Regions from separate parts of the Crystallibacter crystallopoietes genome, predicted to be linked through region 1. Evidence: predicted binding sites of a transcription regulator. Region 1 holds the regulator's gene; each other region holds the start of a gene.
The links. The regulator LexA, encoded in region 1, represses DNA repair genes until DNA is damaged. The targets are predictions, from matches to a motif close to TCGAACANNTGTTCGA.
Positions count from the first base shown of each region.

Region 1 (4,209 bases):
ACGCGTGCCCCCGCTAAAGCGAACGCCTTGCTCATCGTTCGCGAAACGATCAGACGCTCCCTGCCCTGCAGCAATTCCAGCGCGCTGGGGGTGCCGGTGTGGGCAAACTCGGCATATGCCTCGTCCACAATGACCATGGTGTTGTATTCGGCCCCGGCCTCGTACACAGCTTCTACAACGTCCAGGCCCAGAGCCGTCCCGGTCGGGTTGTTAGGCGAACAGAGAATGACGATATTGGCGGCTGATTCCCTGACTGCCCGAGCGGCTGCCTCGGCCGTCAAACTGAAGTCGGAGGAGCGAGCTCCGGTGACATATTCGGTGTCTGTGCCGCTTGCGAGCAACGGATACATCGAATATGTAGGAGGAAAGCTCAGTAAGCGTCGGCCTGGACCTCCAAAAGCCTGCAGAATCTGCTGGAGGACTTCGTTCGAGCCATTGGCAGCCCAAACGTTTTCTTCCGTTAGCCCATGGCCCAGGTAACGAGCCAACGCTTGACGCAGTTGTGTAAATTCGCGGTCCGGGTAACGGTTCAACCCCGTTGCTGCCGCCTCGACGGCGGCCGCAATGGCCTTGTGAACACTATCGGGAAGTGGATGGGTGTTCTCGTTAACATTCAGCAGCACCGGCACATGTAGCTGGGGTGCGCCGTAGGGTTCTAAGCCTCTGAGGTTGTCTCTAAGAGGCAGGCGATTCAGGCGTTCTAGCTGGTCACTCACCGATCAAGCTTAAGCTCCGGCCGGCCCGGGGCAGGAATCGGGCCAGCCGGAGGGTCTCATATTACGGCCGCTGGCCGTCGCCGCTGACGGGTACGTGCAGTTGCTGTCCGGCGTGCACGATCGAGTCCGGAAGGTTGTTCAATTGCGAAATCTCAGCGATCACATCGTGCGGATTCCGCTCAGGGGCAACGGCACTGGCGAGTTCCCACAAGGTCTGCCCGGAGCCGACCGTCACAGTGATCGTCTCGCCTGCTCCTAGACCGCCACTGGTGGAGGCCACTGCGGGAGCCGTAAAGAAGCCGATCAGCGTCAACAAAGCAGCAGCCGAAAGGATGAGCGGAAGGCCGATCAACAGCAGACGGCCGCGACGGGTGAGCTGGAGTGGTTGAGTATGGCGCGGTACGGCAGGCGACTGCGGTGCGAGCTGTGCAGACATGTTGACACCTTTCCCGATCTGCGAACGTTTATGTCCGAGATCTCCTTATTCGAATTTACGTTCGAATCCTTCTTCCACAGTTTTAGCACCTATGATCGAACATTGTCGAGACTCACTAGAACAAATGTTTGAAAGTCCACCATGACTCCCCTAGCGTTAAACCAAAGGTGGCCGTACATGAAGTGCATCAGCTGCCACTGACAAAATAAGATTCCGGTTCGAATTCAGGCACGGCACTGCTGACTCGGATCGGACGGAGAAACCGGAGTCCGGGCCATGTCGAAGAACGTTTCCAGAGCAGCTGCCACATCAGACAGCAAACAGACAAAGCCGACTCGGGCTGCAGGGCAGCCCAAGGGCCTGACTGCGCGCCAAAAGAAAATCCTTGAAACCATCCAGGAGTCTGTAAGTGCTAATGGTTATCCGCCATCGATGAGGGAAATCGGTGACACCGTCGGACTGGCAAGCCTGTCCAGCGTGACGCACCAGCTGATCCAACTCGAAAAGATGGGCTACATCCGCCGTGACCCCAAGCGTCCCCGCGCCATGGAAGTGCTGACTCCGCTCGTCATTGAGGACGGCGCTGCCCGAATGGCCGGGGTGGAACAGGCAGACAATGTCAGAAGTATCAACGGTTCCACCGTCTCAGATCTCGGCAGCGGGTCGGACACAGCCATGGTTCCCCTCGTCGGTCGTATCGCCGCCGGCGGCCCCATCCTGGCGGATCAGGTCATCGAAGATGTTATGCCCCTTCCGAGACAGTTGGTTGGCCATGGCGAACTGTTCATGCTTAAGGTCTCCGGCGATTCCATGATTGACGCAGCCATCTGTGATGGTGATTGGGTTGTCGTGCGGAGGCAGCAAAGCGCCAACAACGGAGATATCGTGGCAGCCCTCCTCAACGACGAGGCAACTGTGAAGACATTTCGGCAGCGGGACGGCCATACTTGGTTGTTGCCACAAAACACCCAATACGAACCGATCCTCGGCGACCATGCAACGGTCATGGGCAAAGTGGTTTCAGTGATGCGTACTTTGTAGACGGATGCTATTTGTCGCCAAGGCGGTCTCGTCCCGCCAGCATGGCAGCGAACGGCTTTCCCGCTAGTTGCGGCGCTGCAGCTAACGTTCCCTTGCAATAATGTCCATCTCTTTGGACAGGCCGGAGCTGAGGGCCGGGCGCCTTCTGCGTCACGAGTTCTGTGGTGCCATCACCCACAGACTTGGCCTTCCTGCAGGGTGGGGGCGGTAGGTCCACCCGTGCATGCCTCATCGGACTCGATGAGCACGCACTAATATCATTGGCTTCGCATAGCGGGAAGGGCGGTCAACCCGTCTGACGGGCTGAGAGCCGTTCCAAGATCTGCAGCGCCACGCTCCGGTCCTTAGTTGACCAGAATGGGGGCAATGCAGACCGGAGAAAACTGCCATAACGGGCGTTCGCCAAGCGGGAATCCAGCACCGCGACCATGCCACGATCGCCCGCGGCGCGAATAAGGCGTCCGGCCCCCTGAGCCAGGCGGACTGCGGCGTGGGTAGCGGAGACGGACATAAAACCGTTGCCTCCGGCTTGCGCCACCGAGCGGGTCCTCGCTGTCATGAGAGGGTCATCCGGACGGGGAAACGGAATCCGATCGATGATGACGAGCCTGCAGGCGTCTCCGGGCACGTCCACACCCTGCCATAGGGTCATCGTCCCGAATAGGCAGGTATCCGGCTCCGCCGCAAACTGCTTGACCAAGGCAGCGATCGATGACTCGCCCTGGCACAGGATTTCGCTATTGATCCGCCGTCGCATTTCAGCGGCCGCTTCCTCGGCCGCCCGCCGGGAAGAGAACAGCCCCAATGCCCCGCCTCCGGAAGCCTTCAGGAGTGCCTCCAGCTCGTCCAACTGTTCGGCGCTAGTTCCGCGCTCAGGCTTCGGCAAATGCGAAGCCACATACAGCACTCCCTGCTTCGGATAGTCGAACGGGCTTCCAACGTCTGCACTTGAGTACGCCGGTGCACCGGCCCCCATCAGTCCCAGCGATCCGGCCACCGCATCGAAAGCGTTGCCGATGGCCAACGTCGCCGAAGTCAGAACCACAGTATGGCCGTCAAACAAACCTTCACGTAGCCGTGAGGCCACGGACAGAGGTGCCACGTTGACCGTTGCGGGCTGCGTATCGTCCTCTGACCCGAAATCGGTTCCGGACCCGAAATTGCTGGGCCTGGTAATCCACACGACCTCCCGAGCCTGGGCCGCGGAGAGAATCCGGTCGCATACCTCCAGCACAACCATCAGCCTGGAGCGGGCCATCTGCCGCCCACCGTCCGCGCTGTTCGATGTGTCCGATTTGGAGTCGGAAAGTGCGACTCGGCAAGCCTCACGCAACTGCGTCAGCGCCATCTCATGATCGTCACGCAGCCCAGAGGCCATCAGCCCCGTGGCAGTGGCGGCCAAGGCTATTTCGAGGCTCTTCGCTGCGCTGTTGATCGATTCGACGCTGGCCGCAGTATGCTTGCGGGCCATCGACGCCGCCGTATGCACCATCGCCACCGAGAGCTGCCCAGCGACCGCGCTGGTGACACGGTCCTGCAGTTCATGTGCTTCATCGATGACTACCACGTCGTATTCCGGGAGTACCGACAAGCCTTCAAAGGCATTGATAGCCAGCAGTGCATGGTTGGTGATCACCACGTCCGCTTCACCGGCCCGCGTGCGGGCTTGCTCGCTGAAACACTCTGCCGCCATCGGACACTTCTGCGCTCCGAGGCACTCCATGGAACTCACTGAAACCTGTCGCCACGCCCGATCGCTGACGCCGGGGACGATCTCATCCCGATCGCCTGTGTCAGTCTCGTCCGCCCATTCCCGCAGCCGTACCACTTCTTTTCCTAGCCCGGAGGCCGGGCCAGCGGTTGCCGGGGCAGGATGCGGTACAGCGTCCTCGCCAAGAGTGAAGAGAGCGTCGGGAGCATCTTCCTCGGGGAAACCGCCCGCCAGTTTGTGCCGGCAGAGGTAATTGTTGCGCCCCTTCAGGAGGGCTACATCCACCGGGCGTGGCAGCTCGTCCG
Region 1 is NZ_CP018863.1:3,620,080-3,624,288, reverse strand. Features, by position in the region: gene AC20117_RS16775 (histidinol-phosphate transaminase) at 1-716, opposite strand, end outside; gene AC20117_RS16770 (LysM peptidoglycan-binding domain-containing protein) at 778-1,152, opposite strand; gene lexA (transcriptional repressor LexA) at 1,429-2,193, shown strand; gene AC20117_RS16760 (ATP-dependent DNA helicase) at 2,480-4,209, opposite strand, start outside.

Region 2 (4,209 bases), 570 kb from region 1:
AGCAGATCAGGAGCGGTGTCGCCATTGAAGTCGCCCGGAACGACGAGCTCCGACATCGAGTTCCAGCCACTTGCACCGATCAGAGTGCGGCCCGAAAGCCGGCCGTCGCCTGCGCCTGCGTACAGCCACAGCCTGCCGGAGGTGTCGCTGGCAATCAGGTCCGACCTGGTGTCGCCATTGAAGTCACCTGGCATCAGCAGCGAGGTCATGGCGTTCCATCCGCTGTTGCCAATATTGACGCGCGGATTGAGACGGCCATTATTCGTGCCCGGGTAGAACCAGAGCTTGCCATCGCTGGTGCGGCCGATGTAGTCCGGGTTCGTGTCGCCGTTCATGTCCTTCTGGATGCCGGTTCCCATGGGGCCTGCCGTGGTGCCGATTCCCCAGCCATGAGCGGCTGGCGTCCCGACGTTACCGGCCATATCAACGGCGCGGACGTTGAACGTGTACACCCCGTTCACCTGGGCGTCGTACGTCTTGCCCGAAGCGCAGTTTGCCTCCCAGACATCGTTGGATGGCAGCAGTCGGCAATCGTAGGAGCTGTTGGTCTCGTTGCTGCCGAAGTTGAACGACGGCGTCGTATCTGCGGAGGGATTGGACGGCACCGGTGCGGAAATGGTGGCCGTCGGAGCAACGGTGTCTACCGTGATGGTCACCGGGGTCGACGTCAGGAACTCCGGTGCTGCCGGATCCGTGGCGAACGCCGGGTTGGCGATACGTGCCCGGATCCGGTGGACGCCGTCGCTCAACGGGGTGGTCAGCGCGAGGCTGTAGCTGCTGCCTGTGCTGGCAGCGGAAACAGCAGGTGTGGCCGCGTCGTCGACAATCAGATCCACTGTGCCGCTGGTATTGGCAGGGAGGCTGCCGGCAAACGTCGGTGTGGCGACATTAGTGGTGTTGTCCGTGGCGGACCGCCCGCTGTCACTGGCGGATGCCAGATCCGGCGTGCTGGGTGCCCCGTCGACTTCCTCGGAAATGACGCCTTGGATGCCGAAGGTGTCAACCGTGAGGGTGTTTACCCCCGGGCCTCCGGCGTTAGGCCCGGTCACCTGCACGAAGTTGTTGCCGGACGGTGCGCCTGTAACGGGGGCGGGAATGGCGGGATCTCCGAGCCGCCCTGCGGGTGCATTGATCTGGCGGAGGAAGGTCGCGGTAGTGCCTAGCTGGTAATCGCCGAGGAAGGCGGCACCGACGGAATCCCAGTTGCATGGACCGCCGGCTTCAGGGTCGCAACCTTCATCGATGGTTTGTTCGATGATGCCTACGCCGTCCTCATCAACCGCTTCAAAGGTGTGGACGCCGTAGGGGTGGGTAATGGTGTATTGCGCGCCGATAACGAGGTTTTCGAGGCGGAACCGGAGCCGGGCAAAGCCCATTTGGTCCCCGTCAACGACTACCTCATTGGCGTGCGCGCCCTCGAGGGCAGCTTCGTACAGGCCGAGGTTTCCGCCGCTCGCCTCCGCGTGGAACCAGAAGGCTTCGTCGGGGAAGTTGTCCGGGTAGGAAGCGGGACCGGAGTTCGGCGGAGTGGAGACGCAACCGTCTTCCGCCGTATAGCAGTACTTGAGTTTGACGGTTCCGTCGGAGTACCAGGTGGGGTACCCGTGCTGCGGGTCCACCTCGCCCCTTCCCGCGAGTTCGGCGTGCGCCGGTATCGCGGCAAGCGGGGTGAAGGCAGCCGCCAGCATGGCGGCAGCCGTCAGGGAAGTGACAATACGTTTCCGGGTCGGGCTGGGTTGTAACTCTGCCCTGGGTGCGAGTGACATGCTGGGCTCCTTGTGAGGTGTCCCCCTCGGACACCATTACTTCTAGATGTTGCTGATAGCGCGGGATGCGCTGGAACAACTGTGGACTTCGGTTATTGGATAAATCTTGGGGTGCCCGCACATTTTGTCGGTGGTGGTTTGTAAGCTCGCCTTTGAATCGAATACGTATTCGAATAGAATGAAGAGGTCAACCATTTCGACGGGCGTGTCGGCAGGAGCATGCATCGAAGTGTTTGGCCCGTATTTCCAGAAGAAAGGTGACTGGAACATGGGTGTTTTCAGCGAATCAGTAGAAGTTGTTTGTTCTCCTGCCGGCCAGCCGATCAGATTGCGATGGCAGAACCGGACCTGGCACATCGCAGCGGAACCGGTGCGTTGGTATGAGCGGCGAAAATGGTGGGCCGAAGAGCTCCGGGCGGAACGCGGCAGGGGAGCGGGACTGGTGGACCATGAAATCTGGCGGGTCCAGGCACGGCTGAACAGCCGCTCCGAACTGCGCACGCTTGATCTTTCCCATCAGGCAGATACCGGACGCTGGCGGCTGATCAGGGTCCATGAGGCACTGCAGCGCCTGAGCGCTTAATACGTTCCTGCCCCGTCTCTCTTACTTGTTCATTGGATGATCATGAGCTTTACCCACTTGCATGTTTCATCGGCCTTCAGCGCCCACTATGGCGTGTCCTGGCCGGATGAACTGGTGGCGGCGGCGGCCGACGACGGTGCGGATGCCTTGGCATGCACTGACCGGGATGGACTGTACGGAACGGTCAAACATGTCAAAGCCTGTCTGGCCGCCGGGATTGATCCGATTGTGGGGGTAGACCTCGCCCTCCATGGTTCCCAGGGGCAAAGCACTGGCCGGGTAGTTGTCTTGGCCCACGGCCATAACAACGGCAGGGGCTATCACGCCTTGTGCCGGTTGATCTCGGATGCGCATGAAGGTACAGCCTCCGGCCGCGGGGCCAAGGGCAGGGAGCCGGGTGTGGGCATAGTGCAGATAGCACACCGCGCCACAGGTTCCCCGGAGTCATCTGATGCAGGTTCCCCAGCTGTGCTCACGGTGCTGCTGGGCCCGTATTCTGATGTTGGACAGGCATTGCGGCACCGCCGTTATGCGGAGGCCCGCCGGCTGGCGGGTCGTTGGCGCAGCATCATGCCAGCCGGTTCCCTGGTGCTGGAAGTGGTCAACCACCTCAGTCCGCCCGGCGACAATCTCAGTACGGCCCATGCCGTCAGAATGTTGAAGCTGGCCGCTGACTTGGACTTGCCGGCAGTGCTTACAAACGCGGCGAGATACCGTCAAGTGGATGACGCCGCTACTGCAGACGTACTGGACTCCGTCCGTGCTTTAACCGCGCTCGCAAAGCTGCCGGATCTGCAGCCCAACGGCCAAGGCTGGCTCAAAAGCTCTGCCCAGATGCAGGTCCTGGCGTATGAAACCGCGCAGGAGGCAGGTACGGGCCGTGCCGGCGCCGGGGAACTGCTGGCGATGACTGAAACAGTTGCAGATCGCTGTCGGATGGATCCGTACCAGGACATGGGTTACAAGAACCCGGTGGTGCCGGAGGCATCGGTAATCGGGATCGGCCAGGACCCGGTGACAGAACTTATCCAACGTTGCGAAACAGGGATTACCGCCAGGTTCCCCGGCATCAGCGGCAAAGCCGAACATGAGCTGCGGGACCGCCTGGCCCATGAACTGGGTATTATCACCAGACTTGGTTTCGCCTCGTATTTCCTGACCGTGGCCGAGGTATCAAAGATCATCACCGATATGGGGGTCAGGGCATCGGCCCGGGGATCCGGAGCATCGAGCCTGGTGAACTATTTGCTCTACATCAGCCATGTCAACCCGTTGGCGCATGGGCTGATTTTTGAACGGTTCCTCTCCCGCGACCGTTCAACCCTGCCGGATATCGACATTGACGTGGAAAGCGCCGAACGCCATAACGTCTATCGGCAGATCTTCGAACGGTTCGGGGACCGGCGGGTGACTTTGATGAGCATGCAGAACGGCTACCGCGCTCGCGGAGCCGTCCGCGATGCCGGCCTTGCTTTGGGGATGGAAGAGGAGGACATCTCCGGCATCGCCAAACAGCTTTGGCGTTTCTCGGCCCGGAAATTCCGGGAAGCAATGGAAGAGAAGCCCGAACTTCGTGATTTTTCCGCACAGGTAGAGCAGAACAAACAGCTGGATTTGCTGGTGGATGTGACGGAGCGGCTGGATAGGCTGCCGCGGCACATTTCCATGCATCCCTGTGGTGTGATTCTGGGGGATGAATCCCTGCTGGACCGGACACCGGTCCAGCCCAGCGGACTCGGCCTGCCGATGAGCCAGTTCGACAAACACGACATGGACCCGATGGGCATGCTCAAACTCGATGTGCTCGGCGTCCGGATGCAAAGTTCCATGGCCTATGCCGTGAACGAGATTGTCCGCATC
Region 2 is NZ_CP018863.1:4,188,760-4,192,968, reverse strand. Features, by position in the region: gene AC20117_RS19275 (FG-GAP-like repeat-containing protein) at 1-1,766, opposite strand, end outside; gene AC20117_RS19265 (DUF6504 family protein) at 2,035-2,349, shown strand; gene AC20117_RS19260 (DNA polymerase III subunit alpha) at 2,392-4,209, shown strand, end outside.
Region 2: AC20117_RS19265 (DUF6504 family protein) is a predicted target of LexA. The motif match lies at 1,924-1,939, and genes of this name have one in related genera.

Region 3 (4,209 bases), 1.1 Mb from region 1:
TGTATTCCAGCAGTTCGTCGGCATCAACGTGATCTTCTACTACTCGACGAGCCTGTGGAGGTCCGTGGGCTTCAACGAGTCCGATTCCTTCAGCATTACCGTCATCACCTCGGTGACCAACATCGTGGTAACGGTGGTGGCCATCATGCTGGTGGACAAGGTGGGGCGCAAGCCGCTGCTGGTGGCTGGCTCGATCGGCATGTTGCTCTCGCTTGGCGTGATGGCGCTGTGTTTCAGCCAAGCCATCGGGACTGGCGAAGACGTCACCCTGCCGCAACCGTGGGGTGTCGTGGCATTGATCGCGGCCAACCTGTTTGTGGTTTCCTTCGGCGCCACTTGGGGACCCGTGGTCTGGGTCTTGCTGGGGGAGATGTTCCCCAACAGGATCCGTGCCGTGGCGCTCTCCGTCGCCGCGGCCGCGCAGTGGCTGGCCAACTTTGCGATCACCACCACCTTCCCGTTCCTCGCGGATATCGACCTGACGCTGGCCTACGGACTGTACGCGTTCTTCGCGCTGCTGTCCCTGGTGTTCGTCTGGAAGTTCGTGCCGGAGACCAAGGGTAAGGAACTCGAGGCCATGTAGCCGTGCCCGGTTTCACCAGGGTGGTTCGTTCGGTTGCAGCGGCCAGTCGTCGAAGGGCCGGTTCCAGTCTTCCGGTCCGCCCTGCAACGGCTTGTCGGCCGGTACCGCCTTCTTGGCAGCCTCGGATACGAAAGGTATTTGGGCCGATTCGGACGGCGTCGGAACGTACTGTGCCGTGGAATGATCCGGTGTCGTGGCGCTGTCAGCCGTGATGAGCGGCAGCAGTGTTTCGACCTGTTGGCCGGGTGGGCCGGAGCCAGGTGTTAGTGAGGGTTCTGCCGGTGGAGGTGGAGACTCCAAGTCAGGTCCTTGTCCATCGGCCGCGAATCTTGGCGTGGCGTCGGGCAGGGAGATACCGGCGAGTCGGTAGCGGTTGCGGCGGGGTTTTTGGTCCGGGTCGATGTAGCGGGGCGGGATGAACCAGGGGATCCCGTCCCGGATGTCGATTTTCCAGTTTTCATCGTGCAGCAGATGGTGGTGGTACGAACACAAAAGACAACCATTGTGAACTGACGTTGGGCCGTCGTGCTTTTCCCAGAATTCGATGTGGTGTGCTTCGGTCCAGGGAGCGGGCATGGTGCAGTCGGGGAAGGTGCAGCCTTTGTCGCGGGCGACGAGGGCGCGGCGCTGGGCGGGGGTGAACAGCCGTTGGGCGCGTCCGATGTCGAGGATTTCGCCTTTGCCGCCGAGGACGAGGGGGATGAGGTCGGCGTCGCAGGCGATTTTGCGGACGGTTTTGGGGCTGATCAGTCCGCCGAACACCGCGTCGGCGGAGGCGCCGAGCTGGTCCACCAGGTCCTGGTAGTCCAGGCTGATCATGATCTGGGGGCGGTGGCCGCCGCTGGAGGGGAGTTTGTCCGTGGACAGGGCGATCTGGCAGGCGCCGACGAGGCCTTGCAGCAGTTTCTGCGGCCGGGTGGGTCCTTGCCATTCCGGTTCCGGTCCCGCTCCGCCCGTGTCGGCGGTGTCCGCGGGGGTGCCGCCGGCTGTTGCAGGGTCTGCCGGGGTGCGGCCGGCTGTTGCGGGGTCTGCCGGGGTGCCGTCTTCCGAAGCGAAGGTGGTTTTGACGCGCGGGTTGGTCGCGGCGTTCATGACGGTGACGAGGTATTCGTATTGTTCCGGCGTAGCGGCGATGTCCAGGCGGTGGAGGCCCTGGCGTTTGCCGCGGTAGAACACGCCTTGTTTGGCGCGGAGTTGTTCGTCGGTGGGTTCGAGTCCGTCCGGGTCCAGGATGGCTTCCCAGCGTTTGATGATTTCGCGCAGGCCGTCGATATCTGATTCGGTGGCCTGCTGGGTGAGCTGCTTTTCCATCGCGGCCAGGCCCGCAGGCGGTGCGGTGGGGCGCACGCGTTCGAGGGCGTCGCGGATGAGGGTTGCGGCCTGGCCGCTGATCTTCGAGGAGGTCAGTGCTTCGCCGAGGCGTTCAAGTTTCGGGGGTGCCTGTTCTCCGGTCATCAGGGTCGATGGCATGGTGCTGGAGCCGACGCGGAGCCGGCGTTTGGCTTCGCCGCGGCTGATTTTGAGTTTCTGGCGGAGGTATTCGGCGGCGTCCTTGTATTCGGGCTTTTTCGGTTTGCCGTCCTGGCCGGTGCCCTGCACCGGGTCGGCCCAGGGGATGCGCTGGTCTGTTTCGCCTGTTTGGGCGATGTTCTGCTGGTCGACGGCGTGGGCGCCGATGACCTGGAGTTGCTCGACGGTTTTGGAGATCTCTTCGATGCCGGCAACGGTGGCGGCGAGGTCTTTGGGGGATTGCAGGAGCCATTCCTGTTGGAAACTGGCGGAGAAGTCCTGGAGGGCGGCCTGCACCGAAGCGAGGAAGCCTACGGGCTCCTGATGCGCTTCGACCGGTGCGATTGCCATACACCCAACGCTATAGAACACGTCTTCTAATAGCACGGAAAAAGCACCAATGTGGAGGACTAGTGCTGGGTGTACCCGTGGCTTCGGTGGCGCGCTCAATGAGTTGTGCGGGGTGGTTCGTTCGGATAAAGAATGAAAGTTGGCGTCGGAGGGATGCTGAAGGGGCGCGCGGGCGAAACGGTTCCCCTGGGACCCGCGCCCCACTTCGATTCAGCCTCGTCGGCGGCCGAACACCAGCGACGCTACAGCCGTACCGGCGGTGACGGTGTAGACGGCAGGCCACGCGCCCATCTTCTTCGCCAGCGGGTGGGAGGCGCCAAACGCAGCCAGGTATACGCCGGTCAAAGCTGCGGCGGTGCCGGTGCCAGCGTCGCGCTTCCATAAGGCGAAGGCAGCCGCACCTGCGGCGGCGAGCACGGCGCCGCCGAGCGGACGGTTCTTGGTGGCGCGGGCGGTTTGGAAGCCGCCGATCAGTCCGGCGCTCGTGACCAGCGGGGTCAGCAGGGAACTCATGGAATCTCCTTAGTCTGGGGCGATGTCCTCCAGCCTATCTGGAGCATAGACTGCCCCTATCTAACGGAACTTCCAAAGGACCCGATATGGGAACCGTCAGACGCCTGGCCGCAGATCTGAGGCTCGCCGACCTCGGCCGCGCCGTGAGTATTGTCGGCTTCAACCACGACGTCCACGCCGGCACGCTGTCCGGCTTCATTGTCCGCCGGACCAAGGATGTCGTGGACATCCACCTGGACGGAATCCCGGAAACGGTTGCCGTGTCGCACGAGGCGATAGTCCTGATCCTGGAGCCGGACAGGGAGCAGGAAACTGTGCCGGTGTTGGAATCAGGCGGGGAACGGGAGGGCGGTCCCGACGGATAGAGCCAGCCGCGCAGGTCGCAGAGGTTGGAGAGCCAGCCGCGCCGGACGCAGGGGGCTGATTGAGCCAGCCAGCCCGGACGCCAAGGTTAGTCGACGGCGTTGCTGTTTTTGCCGGCGTCGTTGTTCTTGTCGCCGTACTGGTGCTTCGCCTCTTCGGGGTTCACCGCGCGTTTAAGCAGGGCCGGGATCACCCAGAGCAACGCGAGCATGACCAGCAGGACGCCGCCGCCCACGTAAATCGCCACCTGGTCGCCCGCCACAACGTCGAGGATGAAGGCGACGCAGCCGGTGGCCATCAGCCCGATGCCGAGCACGGCCAGCTTCACGATGCGGTGCCCGTGCGCCACGGTGGAATCCTTCACATGCAGGCCGAAAAGCTTGCGGTGGATGGCTACGGGCGTGAGGATCAGGCAGGTCAGCAGGCCGGTGAACGTCAGCAGCGCAACGTACAGGCCGACCTGGTAAGGTTCCAGGTCCTCGAACCGGGCCTGGAACGGCAGCGTCATGAGGAAGGCGGTGATGATCTGCGCGCCGGTCTGCATGACGCGCAGTTCCTGCAGCAGATCGTTCCAGTTGCGGTCGAGTTTCTCCTCGAACGTCTCCCGGCGGCCCACCGAATCTTCGTACACCTGATCGTCCGTAGCCATCTCTCAAACTTACCGCCAAAGTACGACGGCGGAGGGTAAGTTCCAGCGAGGATTACCATTGGCGTTATGCCAAGTTCTGATTCCGAGGGTCCGTCCACGCCTGCTGCCGGGGGCGAGGCCGGGCGGGTGTCTGCCGAGGCCGGGCGGGTGTCTGCCGAGGCCGGGCAGGTACCGCCCGGCGCCGGCTACCCCGGGCGGGAGCTGATGCTGCTGCTGCAGAGTTTCACCACGGAGACGGACC
Region 3 is NZ_CP018863.1:2,504,336-2,508,544, forward strand. Features, by position in the region: gene AC20117_RS11740 (sugar porter family MFS transporter) at 1-583, shown strand, start outside; gene AC20117_RS11745 (DUF222 domain-containing protein) at 596-2,443, opposite strand; gene AC20117_RS11750 (hypothetical protein) at 2,654-2,956, opposite strand; gene AC20117_RS11755 (hypothetical protein) at 3,043-3,321, shown strand; gene AC20117_RS11760 (DUF6328 family protein) at 3,408-3,968, opposite strand; gene AC20117_RS11765 (MarR family winged helix-turn-helix transcriptional regulator) at 4,035-4,209, shown strand, end outside.
Region 3: AC20117_RS11745 (DUF222 domain-containing protein) is a predicted target of LexA. The motif match lies at 2,457-2,472, and genes of this name have one in related genera.